One region of the Hydrogenimonas cancrithermarum genome, then DNA from elsewhere that is predicted to be linked to it. Evidence: riboswitches for the same ligand, from Rfam matches in the RefSeq annotation. Region 1 holds a riboswitch; the other holds the start of a gene.
The links. A riboswitch is a leader RNA that binds a small molecule or an ion and turns the genes downstream of it on or off. The one in region 1 is predicted to bind cyclic di-GMP.

Region 1 (8,063 bases):
ACAAAGGGTATGAAATTTCGCTCATACTCGATGCGAGCGGATCGATGGCGCAGAACAACAAATTTGGAATCGTCAAGGAGATTGTCACACAGTTTGTCAAAGAGCGAAAACACGACAAACTGGGACTCACGATCTTTGCCGACTTTGCCTATGTGGCTGTGCCGCTGACCTATGACAAGGCGTCCCTTCTGAGGCTTCTCGAGAAAGTGGAAGTAGGCATCGCCGGAACACAGCGGACGGCGCTTTACGAGGCGCTCTTTATGAGTACGAAACTCTTCAAGGATTCCCATGCAAAACATAAAATTGCCATACTTCTGACGGACGGAATGGACAATGCGGGAACCGTGCCGCTCGAGGTAGCTATCAATACGGCGAAAAAGTACGGCATCAAAATCTACACGATCGGAATCGGGGCACGGGGCGATTACAATCCCTACGTTTTGGAAAAGATCGCGAAAGAGACGGGCGGGAAGTTTTTCGAAGCCGATTCCGTCACGAAGCTCAAAGAGGTCTATAAAGCGATCGACCGTCTCGAAAAGAGCGAGATCGAAAGGAACAGATATGTCAAAAAAGATTACTTCTTTATGTGGCCGCTCGGTGGCGCACTGTTGTTGACGCTCTTCCCGATCGTTTGGAAAAGGAGGCGCAGATAATGGAGTTTTTATATCCATATTTTTTAATATCATTGCTTTTTCTGCCTCTTCTGTGGATAGTTGGAACAAAAAACGGCGATGATCTTAGAAGACGGTTTACGCCGGAACTCTACAACAAGATGGTGGCCAAAGGGGGCGGACTCGGCCGAAGGGTACGGCTGGGGGTTCTGCTGGTATCGGCCGCTTTCGGCATTGTTGCGCTTTCGCGGCCGGTGATCGAGCGCGGTGAGATCAAGGTGGAACGACAGACGGTCGATCTGGTGGTGGCGTTCGATATCTCCCGTTCGATGTTTGCCGACGACGTCTATCCCAACCGCTTCGAGCTGGCGAAACGAAAGTTTTTCGATCTGCTCGAGGATCTGAACGATGCACGTGTCGGCGTGATCGGTTTCAGTTCGCGTGCCTTTCTGGTGGCACCGCTGACACGAGACTTCGCATCGGTCAAGTACCTTGTCGAACATATGGGGCTCGATTTTGTATCGCTTAGAGGCACCGACATGTTCACACCGCTCGAAGTGACGGAAAACCTGCTTCACCAAAGCGATAAAAAGGCGGTACTCATATTCACCGACGGCGGGGACAAAAAGGAGTTTTCCAAAGAGATCGCCTATGCCAGAGCGCACGGGATCAAAGTCTTCATCTACGCCATTGGAACCGAAAAGGGCGGCGTGATGAAAAGTGACGGAGGTATCGTACGCGACAGTGTGGGAAACATCGTCATCACGCGTCTCAATCCGGCTGTCAAGGTGCTTGCCGAAGAGACGGGAGGGGTTTACATGCGCTATTCTCTGAGTTCGGGCGATATGAAACAGTTGGCCGAAGCGATTCGGTCGCGTCTGAAAGCCACCAAAACAAAGGAGAGTCTCCTCAAGGATCGCGAAGAACTTTTTTACTATCCGTTGATGGTCGCGATTGCGCTTTTTCTGGCAGCCTACGCGTCGTTGCCCAAACGTGACGCAAAGCGTGCGGCAGGAGAGATGAAGTGATGAGATATTTATTAATATCAATGATTTCGGTAACGCTTGCAAGTGCCGGACTGCTCGACTTCGTGACGTTGAAGAAGGCCAAAGAGGCCTATGAAAGAGGTGACTATGAAACCGCCGCCGAACTCTACGGAGAGATCGCCAAAGCCGGAAGCGAAGAAGCGACGTTCGATGCAGCCGATGCACTCTATAAATCGGGTCGGTACAAAGAGGCGCTGAAACTCTACGAAAGCGTCTCGTCGCCGAAACTGCAGTTCGAAAAACTGCACAATATGGGAAACTGTTATGCGCAGCTGGGCGAAATCGACAAAGGGATCGAATCGTATGAAGCGGCGTTGAAGATCAAAGAGGACAATGATACCCGATTCAACCTCGAACTGCTCAAAAAGATGAAAGAGCGGAAAAAGAACCAGAACCGAAACGATCGAAAAAACAATCATAGCAAGCAAAATCGGAAGAATCAGGACGATCAAAAAAGCGGCAATGGCGACCAAAACCGGAAAAATCAAAAGAGTGATCACGATCGCCAAAACGATCGACATCCGGAAAACGCTCAAAAGCAAAAGGAAAAAGATCAAAACAAGGGCGGCGAAAAGAGCAGAAATGACCAAAACAAAAAGAGCGGCTCTGCAAAAAAAGAGAAAAACGAAAGTGGCAAAGAGTCGCAGCCGAATCGACAGGAGCGTGCCATGATGGAAACACCGAAGCGCAACGAACCGATCAGCGAGATGGAGGTGAGAAAATGGAACAGAGTTTTGAACCGGCGGGGCATCCATACGCTCATGCTTCCGCTACCGACGAAAGAGGCTGAAAGGAGTTCGGATGAGACGACACCCTGGTAAGTGGTTAGTTCTTCTGCTTGTGCCGTTTTTCCTGCTGGCGGGCCATGTGGAACTCTCTGTCGACAAGCACGAGATCGCCCAGGGCGACACGGTCACTTTTACCATAACGGCCGAAGGCGACGATGTCTCCTTTCCCGTCGTCCGTGAGGTAGGGGGATTCCCCATTCTGGGAACGTCACAGCGTTCCAATATCTCCATCATCAACGGTCGGGTGACAAAAAGCGTGGTCAAAAGCTACACCTTCGCGCCGATGCAGGATGTGACGATCCCGGCCTTGACGGTCACTGTCGACGCAGAGCCGTTTCAGACCGATCCTGTAAAGATCAGGGTTCTGAAATCCCCGAAACACTCTTCCGGCGGAAGCGAAGCGGAGCTGAAGATCCGCGTCGAGAAAACGCATGTCATGGTGGGTGAACCGATCAAGCTCGACGTGGTCGTAAAGTACAAAGAGAATGCCGGCTTCGTTCAGCTCGATCTGCAGCCGCCGGAGTTCCCCAATTTCTGGATCAAAAAGGTGGGCGATGCCGAGGATGGGATGGAAGGGGCGTACCGTACCAAAACGCAGCACTATCTTCTCTTTCCCCAGAAGGCGGGCAGCTACACGCTCGGGCCGCTGACGGTTCGGCTCGCCAAGCGGGTGCGTATCAAACAGCCCTTTGCGAACGACCCGTTTTTCGATGACGATTTTTTCAACGGTTTCTTTGCAAAACTGAAGTGGAGCCGTATCGCATCGAATTCGGTGCAGGTATCGGTCGACCCTCTTCCTGGCGGTGTGGAGCTGTACGGCAGATTCGATATCATCGCAACGGTCGACAAAAGTGAAGTGGAAGCGAACAGGCCGGTCCGGCTCACCATCCGTATCAGCGGAGAAGGGAATATCGACGATATCGGAAAGTTTGAACCGAAGATTCCCGATGCCGTCGTCTATGCCGATGAGCCATCGATCAAAGAGCGACTCAGACACGGCCGTTACGGCGGTACGTTCGAGCAGACGGTCACGATCATCGCCGATCATGATTTTACGATTCCGGCGCTCTCTTTGCGCTATTACGACAGTCAAAAGAGAGAACTTGTCGAGAAGAGGACAAAACCGTTTCATATTAAAGTGATCGGAGGCGTACCTGCCGCAGTGACGAGATCGGAGCAGAAAGCGCAGAAGATAGAGGCACCATCGGTACAGAAAGAGGCAGCGGCAAAAAGCGGCGAAAGCACACGCGGCGATGGATGGATCTATCTGATCGCAGGCTTTCTGTTCGGTGCGGGCTCCTTGTATGGCTTTATGGTGTTCAGGCGCAAGCCGCGGGCATCCGGATCCTCCGATATCGTCGAGGCGGTGCTGCGTGCGAAAAACGACAAAAGGGTTCTCGAGCTTCTCCTGCCATATGCTGCGGAAGACGAGAGGCTGAAAGAGATTGTCCGCAGGCTCGAAGAGAACCTCTTCGCCGAGGGGCACAATACAATCGACAAAAAAGAGATTGTCCGGATACTCGAGGAGATCCTGCCGGAGGAGTCGGATTAAAAACAATTTAAGTCAAAGAGACATATAATGAATTGAATATCGCCAAACCTGTTGTGAAGCAGGGACGGAAAGCCATGGGTCTTTGGGCACTGCCCGAAGATCGCCAGGTTGCCTCCTGAAATACCGTTCGGGAGTAAAACAGACTCTCCTTCACCTCTTCATAACCGTCAGTGGATATTTAATCATTGTGAACTCTATCGGATTTTCACGGCCCAATAGCATATAATGCCTGTCTCTGCAGGTTACGGCATATCAGGGATTTCAGTGATATTCCCAATAAATCGACCGAAACAGATAAAGGAATTTGATGAAAAAGTTGTTTTCTACCCTCAAATATGCCTTCATGGGTGTATCGGCTCTGATGATGGTTGGCTGTGGCGGTGAAACGGCCCAAAGCACGCTCTCCAGCACCACGCTCTACGGTGTTCCAATAGAAGCGACACCGATCGGTTACGATGCTTACAGGCTTTCGCCACTGACCGACGCCGATTTCAATGCGTTGAGCGAAACGGATAGGTACAAAGTGGCTGTAAAACTCTATGCCACACTTTTTTATGGGGCCGATTTCGATGAACTCAACAGGTCGATCCACTCCGGAAACTTCATTTCGCATGTGCATGAGATGTTCGACCGCCCGAACAGCGAAGCGGAGATTGCAGAGGTTGAGGAGAAGCTCTACGACTACATCGATTATGGAGATACGGGGACCGTGTCGTTGATGCTCGCGAGACTCTATCATCTTCAGCCCGGCCATGCCTATATCAACCGATGGGCGGCCTACGTTTTGACGCAAACCATACTCTTTTCTCCCGCCTACGAACTCGATACCGTTTATACCGTCGATACCATCGATGTTTACGGCAATCTGGTACGCGACTTCGATGCGGGTTTCAGTATGCAATGGGTCGCATTCACCCATATGATGACCGACGAGAACTGGCGCCGTTTCAGAAGCCCGGAAGACAACGGTCGGGAAATGCTCGAGATTTTTTTGATGGATTTCAACGATGCCCACGTCCCGCTTGCGGGAAAGGCGCTGAAAAACTGGAAACTCGATCGCCGCTCCAACACCCTCGTCATGACACTCGACGAAAACAGCGAGCCTATCACAAACCTTTTCCCCGGGAAAACGATCCGAAACGGTGTTGAGTTCTACAGTACTCTGGTGATGCAGCCAAATTTTCTTCCTTCTGTCAGCCGCAGACTCGTCGATAAATACTTCCCAAATTTCACTGCGTCTCAAAAAGAGGAGGTGGTAAACCGGATCGTCGCGAGCCGTCCTGCCACGTGGCCCGGCCTTTTGAAAGAGATCGTCTATTCGAAAGCCTATCTTCTCGACTCGACAAAAACAAAATCTTTCGAAGAGGCATTTTTTCAAACCGCCAAAGCGCTTGGGTGGCATCCACATTACCACTCCTTCTATGTGGCTGCACGAAATATGGACAATATGCATCAGTCGACGATGCGTTACAAACTTGGGCGAAAAGTGGAAGTCCCGCTCGATTCGCAGTCGTTTGCATGGTTTCACAAAACGATTCGTGAAAATGTGATGATCAACTATGAACGCAATGCATCCATCCACTCCTATGACGACGGATGGCCGCTTCAAAAAATCTTCGCGGATTTGCCGGAACGACTCATCGATGAAGCGGAGTTCGATGAGAACGGTAATAGGAGTGATCTTTGGTATCGAAACGAGAGAGCCCGGGCTTCTTATATCATTCAAAGGCTTTTCGTGCCCATTGCGGGGCGGGAGGCGAATGACGAGGAGGTGAAGTTTCTCACGGATCTGATAGACAACGAAAAATATGATAGAGAGACTTTCGACAACTATCGCTGGCTGGACCTTTACGGCAACAGGAATCCCGAAGACGATCTCAAAGAGCGAGGCTATTTCGCGCAGATGGTGCTCGATTATATCTCAAGGCTCGACACTGTTTATCGATTCGATGCGGTGAAATAGGGGGAAATGATGAAACGACACAATATTAAAGAAGAACATATCGACAGAAGAGACTTTCTAAAAGGTGTGGGGGCGCTCGGTATCTCATCGATTTTTCCGCTTTCACTGAGAAGTGCCGGTCTGGATTACGAAAGCATTGCATTCGATTCCGGTGTTTACGAAAGGAACGATGCCCAGACGATTATTGTCTATCTTTACGGCGGCCCATCCGAGTTGGCCGGAAATATGACAAATATCGAAGCGATCAGCCAAATGAGCCAGAATCCCTATCCTCTCGATGACGAGAGATACATCAAACTGACGAAAGACGACTTCTGGGGGAATGCCGGCGGATATGCCATGCAGAGGATGCTCGAGAGTGGCGACATGAATCTTTTTAGGACCTGTTACCGGACGGTCGACGATACGAAGGCCCACGGAGAATGTACCTCACAGGCACAGCGTGGAAAAGAGACGGCAGGGGGCGCGGGAATCGTCGCCAACCTGGCATCCATTCTCTATCACAAAGGTGTGGTCTCCGAACCTTCCGGTACGGACGACATAGGGAAAAGCATTCCATTCGTAACGATGGAGGGGGAGTCGACCTTTTTTACGGAAGACGAATTGAATCTCGATCCTTTCTTGAAACCGGTTGCCTTTGGAAGCGGTTCGGACAACCCCTATCGTCGTGGTGGAGGGTATGAGAGGCATCTGTTGAATCGTGAAACAAATACGACCCTTGGCAGCTATTTCGACAGCCTCTCTCAGCGGTACAGTCGTGAAGGTAAAATAAAAGAGTCGTTCGAAAGACGTGTAACGCTTGAAAAATTTGCCAATGAAATCAACGAAATAGAGCTTCCGGAAGGGATCGATTATCCGGAAAACAACGTCTTCGGCTCCCGTTTGAAAACGGCCATGAATCTTCTGATTCACAATGAACATACAAAAGTCGTCAGCATGGGAAGCCCCGGCCTTGGCGGGTGGGATGACCACTCCAATGCGATCGACCGATACACTCGCCGGATGACAGATCTGATGGAGGCGATCGAAACGGCGATGGCACATATGAAAGCGGTTGGAAAATCCAATATCAATATCGTCGTCTTCGGTGAGTTCGGCCGAAACGTCAATTACAACAATTCCCTGGGGTGGGACCATGGCAACAATCAGAATGTCTATTGGTTCGGTGGTGGCGATTACATGAACCGACTTGGCATCGTAGGCGAAACGGAAGTGACCGGTTCGGGGACCAGGCTCTACACACGTCCAAAAAATTTCGGTACCAGTGGGGCATCTTACCATTTTCAGGTATTCAGTGTCGCGGCGACGATCTACAGGCTGTATGGCATTCAGAATCCGGAAATTCTGACGAATGGAAATTCCGTCATCAGAGATCTGCTCTCCTGACCGGGAGAGCGTGGTCTACTCGATATATTTTCTGTATTTTTCCGGTAGGCTGATGTTGTGACGCTGTAACAGTTTTTTGTTGAAGAGGAGTGTCGGCCGCCCCTTCTGCCAAAAGAATGCACCTATCGCGACATCTTTGTTTTTCAGATAGTCACGATAGCTCGTTGCAAAAAAGAATTGTGAAGAGCTGTTTTGTTCGAAGACTTTTCTATGCACTTCGAGTCGGCGGGAGAGTATAAATTCAGCCTTGCTGCAGGATGAAGCTTTTTTCAGTTTCGGGTCATATTTGAAAATAGATTTGAAAGAGGGGTCGTCGGTGAAGATCCAGACCTCCTGGCGATGAAGCAGAATCAGTGCGATATTCTCGACGATTTTCGCTTTGTATCTGGCGGGATCGAAACCGAAAAGAAGGGTTGTCAGCAGGAAGAAGAGTGCAATCCGTTTCAAAACTGATACTCCACCCCTGCCCAGACACGCCGATCGAAGAGATCCACATCATCGAGTTCCGTTTTGATCCCGTTGAAGGGATCGACTGCATAGTAGTCGGTTTTCAGCGCTTTGCCGAGAATGTTGTTCGCTTTCAGGAAAAACGTGAGCCGGCGTGAGTGATGGTAGGTAACGGCCATGTTCAGGTCCCACCCGGGCTTCTGCCCTGGATTGTATTTGTAGACCACTTCGTTATGAACGTCGAATCTGTCGAGGGTATTGGTGATAGAC
Region 2 (8,063 bases), 450 kb from region 1:
CTTTCGCAGCGGCGTAGAGGATGTCACGATCGTCGACTTCGACACGTACGACATCACCAACCAAAACCGCCAGATCGGCAGCGAAGCGGTCGGTGCCGTCAAAGTCCGGCGTCTGGCCGAGCTCTACCCGACCGTCACGCCGATCGAAGCGAAAATCGACGCCGAGTGGATCGAACGTTTCGATTTCGAACCCTACGACCTGGTGCTCGACGCCATCGACGACATCCGCGCCAAGATCGCACTGGCACACAAGGTGTGGCCCAAACTCATCAGCGCGACAGGAGGTGCCAGAAAACTCGACCCGACCAAAATCGAGATCGCATCCATCTGGAAAACCCACGGCGACCCCTTCGCCAGAAAGATCCGATACGAACTCAAAAAGAGCGGCTTCGAAGGTGACTACCCAGCCCTCTTCAGCCCGGAAACACCGAAATGTACGAGCAAAGGAAGTTTCGTCGGCGTCACCGGAGCTTTCGGTCTCGCCATGTGTTCCGCGGCCGTTCGGAAGCTGTTAGAATCGTAAAATATTTTTCGTTCCACCCTGCTCCACGAAGACATCGTACTTGTTGACATACATGATGTCGTTCGTCCGGTCGATGGAAATGCGAAGATATTTTCCGCAGCATGAAGCATCCGGAGAGAGGACGTGAATCTTGTCCTTCGGCGTCAGAACGACACACCCCTGCTGCATGATGTAGAAATTTTTCTCCTTGAAATCGGCATCGCTCTTTTCAAGCCCTTCGAGTATCTCGACGGTGGGACAAGCCACCGTCGTACTCTTGATCCTGTCTGCATGAAGCGCACTCAGCCCAACCGCCAAAATAATCAAAAACACTCTTTTCATGTTAATCTCTTTCAAATTTGTTTTTCGTTAATATGATACAACAATAATTATAAAGATTCTGTTTACACGAAGGACACATCTATTTCATGATATTCGTTTTGATGCTTGTAACTTTTGTCGCGACGATTTTATGCATTGCGGTTTTCATCAAATCCGCACCCCGGTTGGGATTCATAGACGCTCCGAATGAACGCAGTATGCACACCTCCCCCATACCGCGTGGGGCGGGCATATGTTTCGTCGGCGTCTCGCTCGTTATCTCTCTCGTAGCCCTTCTTTGGAACATCAACCACTTGCAACAATACTACTATGTCTATGCGGCTGTTGCCATCGTATTTGCAGCCGGCCTTCTGGACGATCGCAAAGGGCTCTCTCCAAAACTGAAATTCCTCTTCATTATCCTCGCCATCATGCTCCTGTGTGTCAATGACCTCTATATCAAAACGCTTGGCAACTATATGGGGTTCAAGATCGATCTTCCTCTCTACATCGCGGTCCCTTTTACCATCTTCGCCATGGCGGGCTTCACTAATGCATTGAACCTCACCGACGGGCTCGACGGGCTCGCTGGTATGATCTCCATGGTGATGATGGGGGCGTTTTTGTGGATCGGCTATGTCAACCACGACGAGCTCATGATCATGCTTTCATCCGTCTTCATGGCCGCCGTCGCGGCTTTTTTGATTTTCAACTGGCATCCGGCGAAGGTCTTCATGGGCGACAGCGGCTCCCTGACACTCGGATTCGTCATTTCGATCCTGGCAGTTCGAGCCATGGAGTTCATCGAGCCCACCGCCGTTTTGTTCATCGTCGTCCTGCCGGTTCTGGATACCTTTATCGTGATGACAAGAAGAATACAGCGCGGCCTCTCCCCCTTCTCCGCGGACAAGACACATATGCACCACATTCTCTACAACCGATACGAAGACGTTCCCTACACGACCATCCTGCTCGTCTATATACAGATAGCCTTTACCATCATCGGCGTGCAGCTCAGACATTCGGACAATTTTCTATCCCTCATTCTATTCGGCATACTCTTTTTTATTTTCTTGAATCTTTTCGACCAGAGGATAAAACGCAGAAAGAAGGTAAAGCGGTAAGAGGCGTTTTTATGATTTTGAATCGATTTTTCAGTATTTGTTTTGTCTTTGAATTCGCAGGTATTGATGAAGTTGCGATGAAGGTTTGCCGTGCTCCAAAGCGGAACACGGCAAACGTCACCCTTTCAAAAAGGGAACATCCAGCTCGTCCCCTATCGCTTTTCTGCCGCCTGTAAGCACTTCCGGGTTTTTGACGCCGTAAAGTTTGTATAGCGTGGAAGCGATGGCGTAGGGTTCGAACTTGTAGGATCCCGGTGCCGGCGTGGTGTAGATCCTTCCCATCGAGAGCATGGTCTCGTCCAGCACCGTCTCTCCTACGATACCCCGATGGTTGAAATGTTTTTTCCCACCGATGAAATAGACGCACTGGTTGTTCCCGTGGTCCCATCCGTAGGCACTGTTGATGTTCAGATTGCGTCCGAAATCTCCGAAGAGAACGATGTTGATGTTCTCGTTGCCCAGCGCTTTGGCGTGCTCCATCGCCATATGGACCGCCCTGAAGAGGTGGTAGCCTCTGTCGGTATGCTGGGCGATCGCGTTCGAATGGTCGTCCCACGACTCCGTCGTCATCGAAACCACTTTCGTATCGGGGTTTTCCACGAGTATCCGCATCGCGACTTCGAGCTGTTTTCCAAAATTGAACTTGTCGTAGGTTCCCCCGATCGTATAGTCGATACCGGAAGGAAGCGAAGAGGAAGCCAGATTTTCCATAAACGCTTCGAGATCCTCTCTCGAAGAGAACATTCGGCCGATTTTGGCGTTGTTTCCCGCTCTCGCGTTCATCTCGAAGCTGAGCCTGTCGAGCAAATCGTCGTCCTGATAGAGAAGGCCCGCTTTTCTCGCGAATGGGTTTTTGACCGAGAGGCCGAAAGAGACCGGTTTGAGATGGGAAGGGAGCCCGGAAGAGACGGCATTGTCGGTCAGCAGTTCAAAATTGCTGTCGACGAAAGAGACGTTGGTCATGAAGGCATCTTCCGGCACGGCATTGAAGCGGCCGAGCACATGCATCAATGTCGTTACGATTCCCGATTCATACCCCTGGTCGTTGCCGTGCATGAAACGCACCTGGTTGAGCTTGTGCGCTTTGAGAACGTCCGTCTGTTCGCATGTCCTGAATACCGTCAGATTCCCCTCGTCGAGCATCGACTGGATATACTCTCCGCCCGCTTCGCGCCAGAATCCGTCGGCCGTTTTCGTGAACTTGTCCATCGGATAAGCAATCTGCGAAAGATTTTCATCGACGATCTGGTCGAAATTGGTCATATTGCCGATGATATCGCCCATTCCGCCCATCAGGTAGATGACGATGGTCTGGGCATCCGAACCTGCATCGAAATCGACCGCTTCCAGCGGCAAGGGTACCCCTGTCTCCGCGAACAAAGAGGGATTCAGGCCGGCGATCGCCGCCAAACTCAGACTCGTTTTCAAAAATGTACGTCGTTTCATTGCACACCCCCTTCGGTATCCGTGATTTTTCTGTACTGATAGAACTCGCTAAGACGGGTTATATAGTCCAGCGTGATCATGACGATGTAGGCTCTGCTCGTAGGCTCGTTCAAATCTCCCAACCGCTTGTCCTGATAGGTCACCTTGTTTTCGAAATATTCCGAAAGGAGGGTAAACTCCCGATCCGTCGGCTCCCTTCCGAGAAAGTCGAGGAAGATTCCATTCAGATAGCTCCGCATATCCGATGCGTCGTATCGTTCGGAGATGGCACCGAGATCGATCCCATCGTCTCCTGAATAATTGGCGGACTCGTCACGGTTAAGCACGATGTACTCGCGGATATATTTGTAATACTCCGCCATGCTGACGGTATCGACCGGCACCTTGTCTTCGCGCCCGAGTTTATAGGTCATCGAGCGTTGATTGGCGGCGGTGAGCGCACGCTGATATGTCGTAACGAATGTCTTGTACTGGGCATTGTAACCGGCCGTATGCATCAACCCGAATGCGGTCTCTTCCAGGCTTTTCACTCTGTCGGATTCGAACAGATAGGTTTTGGAAAAGAGAATCTGGTCGAATACATCTTTGAACGTTTTTGGGTCTGAGGCGAGAATCTTCTGCGTAATCGACTCTTTTTCACTCTCGTCGAAAGTGGGGAAGAAGCGCCCGACCAGGCGGTTGACGACTGTATAGAGGAAATTTTCATGATTCACGATCATCGAAAAGAAATCTTCTCCCGTCCGCAGCTCGTGTCCGAGAATGACGACCGTTTCGTTGTTCTCCTCGTCGCCTACACCATCGATGAAAGAGTAGGTATGCGAATAACCGTCATGGTTGAGAAAGCGCCAGTTCTTCAACACTCTCGCGGCGAGCGGGACGTCGTTGTCGTTGAAGTCGTAGAGCCAAATTTCGAGCATTTCACGGCCATTGTCTTCAGGGCTTCTGAACCTGGACCAGTTCTCTACCGACATCATATGCTCTTTCACGATATCTTTGATCGAAACGTCCGCGTTGATTCTCGCACGGAGCCGGTCGAAGTTGCTGGCGATCAGTTCGGGAAATTTGTAAACACTCTCCACTTCCCATGCGGGTGAGAACATGATCGTCTGGTTGAGCGTATAAGCGATCCAGTCACCGTAATACTCGTCGCCGAGTCTCGTAAAATAGAGCCTCGAGTCGATCTCTCTCATGATCAAGGCCTCTTTGGCGGGTATCGAATCGCCACGACGAAGCTCGTCATCCATAGGGCCCGATGTATCGACCAGTATCTTGTCCGCATCGGGTTGTGCAACTTTACTGTAGAGTCTCGTATGAAAATTCGAAATAAACTTTCCCGTAGAGATCTCTTCTTCGAGGGTGCCGATATCGACCCCTTTGAAGAGTGTTCCATAAAGTTTCTTCGCCACATAAACTTTGTTCTCTTCACTCAGTGCATTGAAGCTTTCGTCATCGATCATCTCGAGCGGTGTCGAACGCGACACGATCGGCGTACTCGGTACCGTAGAGACTACAGCCTCTTCACTACCGCTTCCTCCGCATCCACTCATCGTCGCCATAACGGCGAAGGCAACGAGTAAAAGTTTTAATATACGTTTGTTCATGATAGTCTCCTCCAAACGATTGACAGGCAAAACCTGTTGGTTAAAATCCGACGGCTAGTATAGTACATCTATCCGCATATCGGTGAAAAATTCATTTTCATTAACAAACTTTTCACTTCTATTTATGAAAACAACATTCAGATTATGTCAAACTTGGAGAGTAAAGAGGGAAGGATTAGGAGTATCTATTTCCTAAATTTTACTCTTCTCTCATTGTAAAGAAGAGGCAACCCGGCTATCTTTCACAAGACCCGTGGCTTTCCGTCCCTGCTTCACAACAGGTTTGGCATTTATCTAACCTAATTATATTATCTGTAGCTTAAAAAAACATTAATCAATAAAATCAAAGCTCAAAAAAGAAAATTCGAAGTTACAGAGTCATCCCCTCAAAAAAGTTTTCCCGGTGTAATCCACAGGATCGATGATGCCGGCGCCGCCTGTCAGAACTTCTGGATTTTCCACACCGTAAAGCGCATAGATCGTCGCGGCGATTGAATAAGGTCGGAGTTGATAGGATGAGTCAGTCGGATGGGAATATAGTCGATATTTCTTGACATGCTCGTCCAGGTATGTTTCACCGACAATGCCAAGCTGATTGAAAAACTTTTTTCCACCAAACCAGTAGAGGACCTGGTTGTTCCCATGATCCCATCCACCCGCACTGTTGAGCGTCAAATTGCGTCCGAAATCACCGAAAACCACGATATTGATACTATCTTTCCCAACAGCTCCGGCATGATCTATCGCAACTTTTATCGCTTCAAACAATTGGGAAGCCCGCTTGGTATGATTTTCTATAGCATTGGAGTGATCATCCCATCCATTGTAACCTCCAACCATGCTCACTATTTTGGTAGAAGGATTGTTGATCAGTATTCGCATTGCCGCTTCCACCCTTGTGCCATCCACAGTTGAAGGATATTGAACAGGTAGATCACCATTGACGATTTCATCGAGGAAATCACTCATTTCACCTCGACGATTGAAAATATCGCTAAGCGCGTCATATAAATTATGCTCTTGTGAAAGAGCCGTCAACTCCGTACTGAAATTAGCTGCATTGAGTTTTTCAGTGGCACTCGTATCTCCCACCGATACCAAACCATCTGAGGTCATCGCATAATTATAGACATTTTGAAGGTTCCTATTGAAAGATGCAGGCCGTAAAAAATCTGGCAGCATCGTAGGAGTTGCACCATCTTCCAACAGTCGATAATCACTACCATTTATAGCGACATTTGTCAAAATAGCATCTTTCGAAACTGCATTGTTTCGATTCAACACATGCATAAGTGTTGTAACGATTCCTGAATTGAAACCTGCTTCATTGCCATTCATATATCTTTTTTGGTTTATTCCATGAGCTAAAGCAGCAGTTGGATTATAACAGGTCCTGAAAACATTTAGATTACCTGAAACGAGCATATCTTCCAAATAGTCTCCACCAGCCTCTTTCCAAAAACCGTTATCAGTCGGAGAGATGAGTTTATCTGGATATTTTTTCAAAGACATATCGTTGGGTATTATGTCCTCCAATACATGCTTTACGTTTCCCACAACATCACTCATCCCGCCACTCAGGAAAATTATGATGGTTTGAGCATCGTTTTTGTCGAATATATCTTTATCGAACACAACCTGATCCATAGGCAGCGGGTTGCTTGCATCCACAGGTACGACATCGGCCTCTGCAGAAGAGGGTAAAAGCGCTGTCGCCGCCGCCATTGCGATGGTTGTTTTTATAAAATCTCTTCGTCTCATGATGCATCTCCTTCCACTTCTACTTTCCTGTATACATAAACTTCACTCAGTCTCGAAAAATAGTCGAACGCCATCAGCATAATCGGAAATTTGTCAAATCCGGTGGCACTTACACATCCGGCATTTGTAGCAACTTCTATAAGTTTTTTCTCCTCCATCTCAGTCATGTTTCTTCCAACAATATCGAGAAACATATTGTTCAAATACCCTTTAAGTGTCGTATCGTCGTTATAATATCTGGAAAGAAGATTTGAATAATTCCATCCTCTCGAACCTCTTCTGTTTAGGAAAACCTCATCTCTGATATTGAGATGGAGTCTCATAACACTGTCGGAGTCGGAAGGCACCCTGTCACTTCTTCCAAGCTTGTACGTAAAAGCTTCCTGTTTCGAAACGACCAAACCACCCTCATAAACCTGTCTTCCGGTTTGATGAAAAAAGCCAAAAATTTCATACCCAGGATTTATATCGAGTTTATGGGCGAGTCCCATATATATCTCTTCGTAAGATTTAACCCTGTTGGAATTGAAGAGATACTCTTTAGAAAAAAGAATCTCTTCAAAAATATCTCTAAAAGTTGTAGGATTTGTCTCAATGATAGCGTTGACAATTTTAACTTTTTTCTCCTCCGTATAATCGGGGAAAAAGATATTGACGAGCCGTAGCACCACACCGTGCATGAAATCCTCATGATTCACGATAGCGTGGTAAAAGTCTTCGCCAGTAGTGATAGTAGTCCCAAGTAGCTCTATTGGCTCGGCATTCTTTTCATCAGCGTTGGTAGTATCGTTGAAGTGATAATATGCATAATCTCTCGCCATATCGCTAACCGGCTCATATCGGACTTCCCACCTCCAATTTTTCAGTGCCTTGGCCGCCAAAGGAACATCTAAATCATTGAAGTCATACAGCCATATCTCGAGCATCTCACGCCCATTGTCTTCAGAACTTCTGAAGCGTGCCCAGTTCTCTTTAGAAACCATGTGCGCATAAGCGATCTTCTTGATAGGCATATCCTTGGAAATCCCATCCTTCAACCTATTGTAATTGCTCGATATTAGCTCCGGGAAGGGGTGCACACTCTCGATCTCCCATCCCGGCGAAAAGAGAATGGTCTGATCAAGTATATAAGCCATCCATGCATCGTAGTAGGATTTGCTCAGTTTCGTGTAATAGAGCGTCGTCGCAATTTCCGTGTAGATACTTCTGAACTTTTCCGTCAAAGGACCACCAAATCTTTTTCCATCCGCGATCTCGTATTCATCTTTTTTTATTTTGTCCAGATCCGGCTGCGCTACGTCGTCGGAA

Region 2: linked by a shared signal. The riboswitch ahead of QUD54_RS09710 (hypothetical protein) and the one ahead of QUD54_RS00145 (hypothetical protein) in region 1 are both predicted to bind cyclic di-GMP.

Annotation. Positions count from the first base shown of each region.
Region 1 is NZ_AP027370.1:23,093-31,155, forward strand. Features, by position in the region: gene QUD54_RS00125 (vWA domain-containing protein) at 1-653, shown strand, start outside; gene QUD54_RS00130 (vWA domain-containing protein) at 653-1,639, shown strand; gene QUD54_RS00135 (tetratricopeptide repeat protein) at 1,639-2,478, shown strand; gene QUD54_RS00140 (BatD family protein) at 2,459-3,997, shown strand; cyclic di-GMP riboswitch class I at 4,029-4,113, shown strand; gene QUD54_RS00145 (hypothetical protein) at 4,305-5,960, shown strand; gene QUD54_RS00150 (DUF1501 domain-containing protein) at 5,967-7,346, shown strand; gene QUD54_RS00155 (hypothetical protein) at 7,362-7,793, opposite strand; gene QUD54_RS00160 (TonB-dependent receptor) at 7,790-8,063, opposite strand, start outside.
Region 2 is NZ_AP027370.1:1,879,268-1,887,330, reverse strand. Features, by position in the region: gene QUD54_RS09730 (tRNA threonylcarbamoyladenosine dehydratase) at 1-523, shown strand, start outside; gene QUD54_RS09725 (hypothetical protein) at 512-844, opposite strand; gene QUD54_RS09720 (glycosyltransferase family 4 protein) at 931-1,947, shown strand; gene QUD54_RS09715 (DUF1501 domain-containing protein) at 2,065-3,393, opposite strand; gene QUD54_RS09710 (hypothetical protein) at 3,390-4,994, opposite strand; cyclic di-GMP riboswitch class I at 5,217-5,292, opposite strand; gene QUD54_RS09705 (DUF1501 domain-containing protein) at 5,373-6,755, opposite strand; gene QUD54_RS09700 (hypothetical protein) at 6,752-8,063, opposite strand, start outside.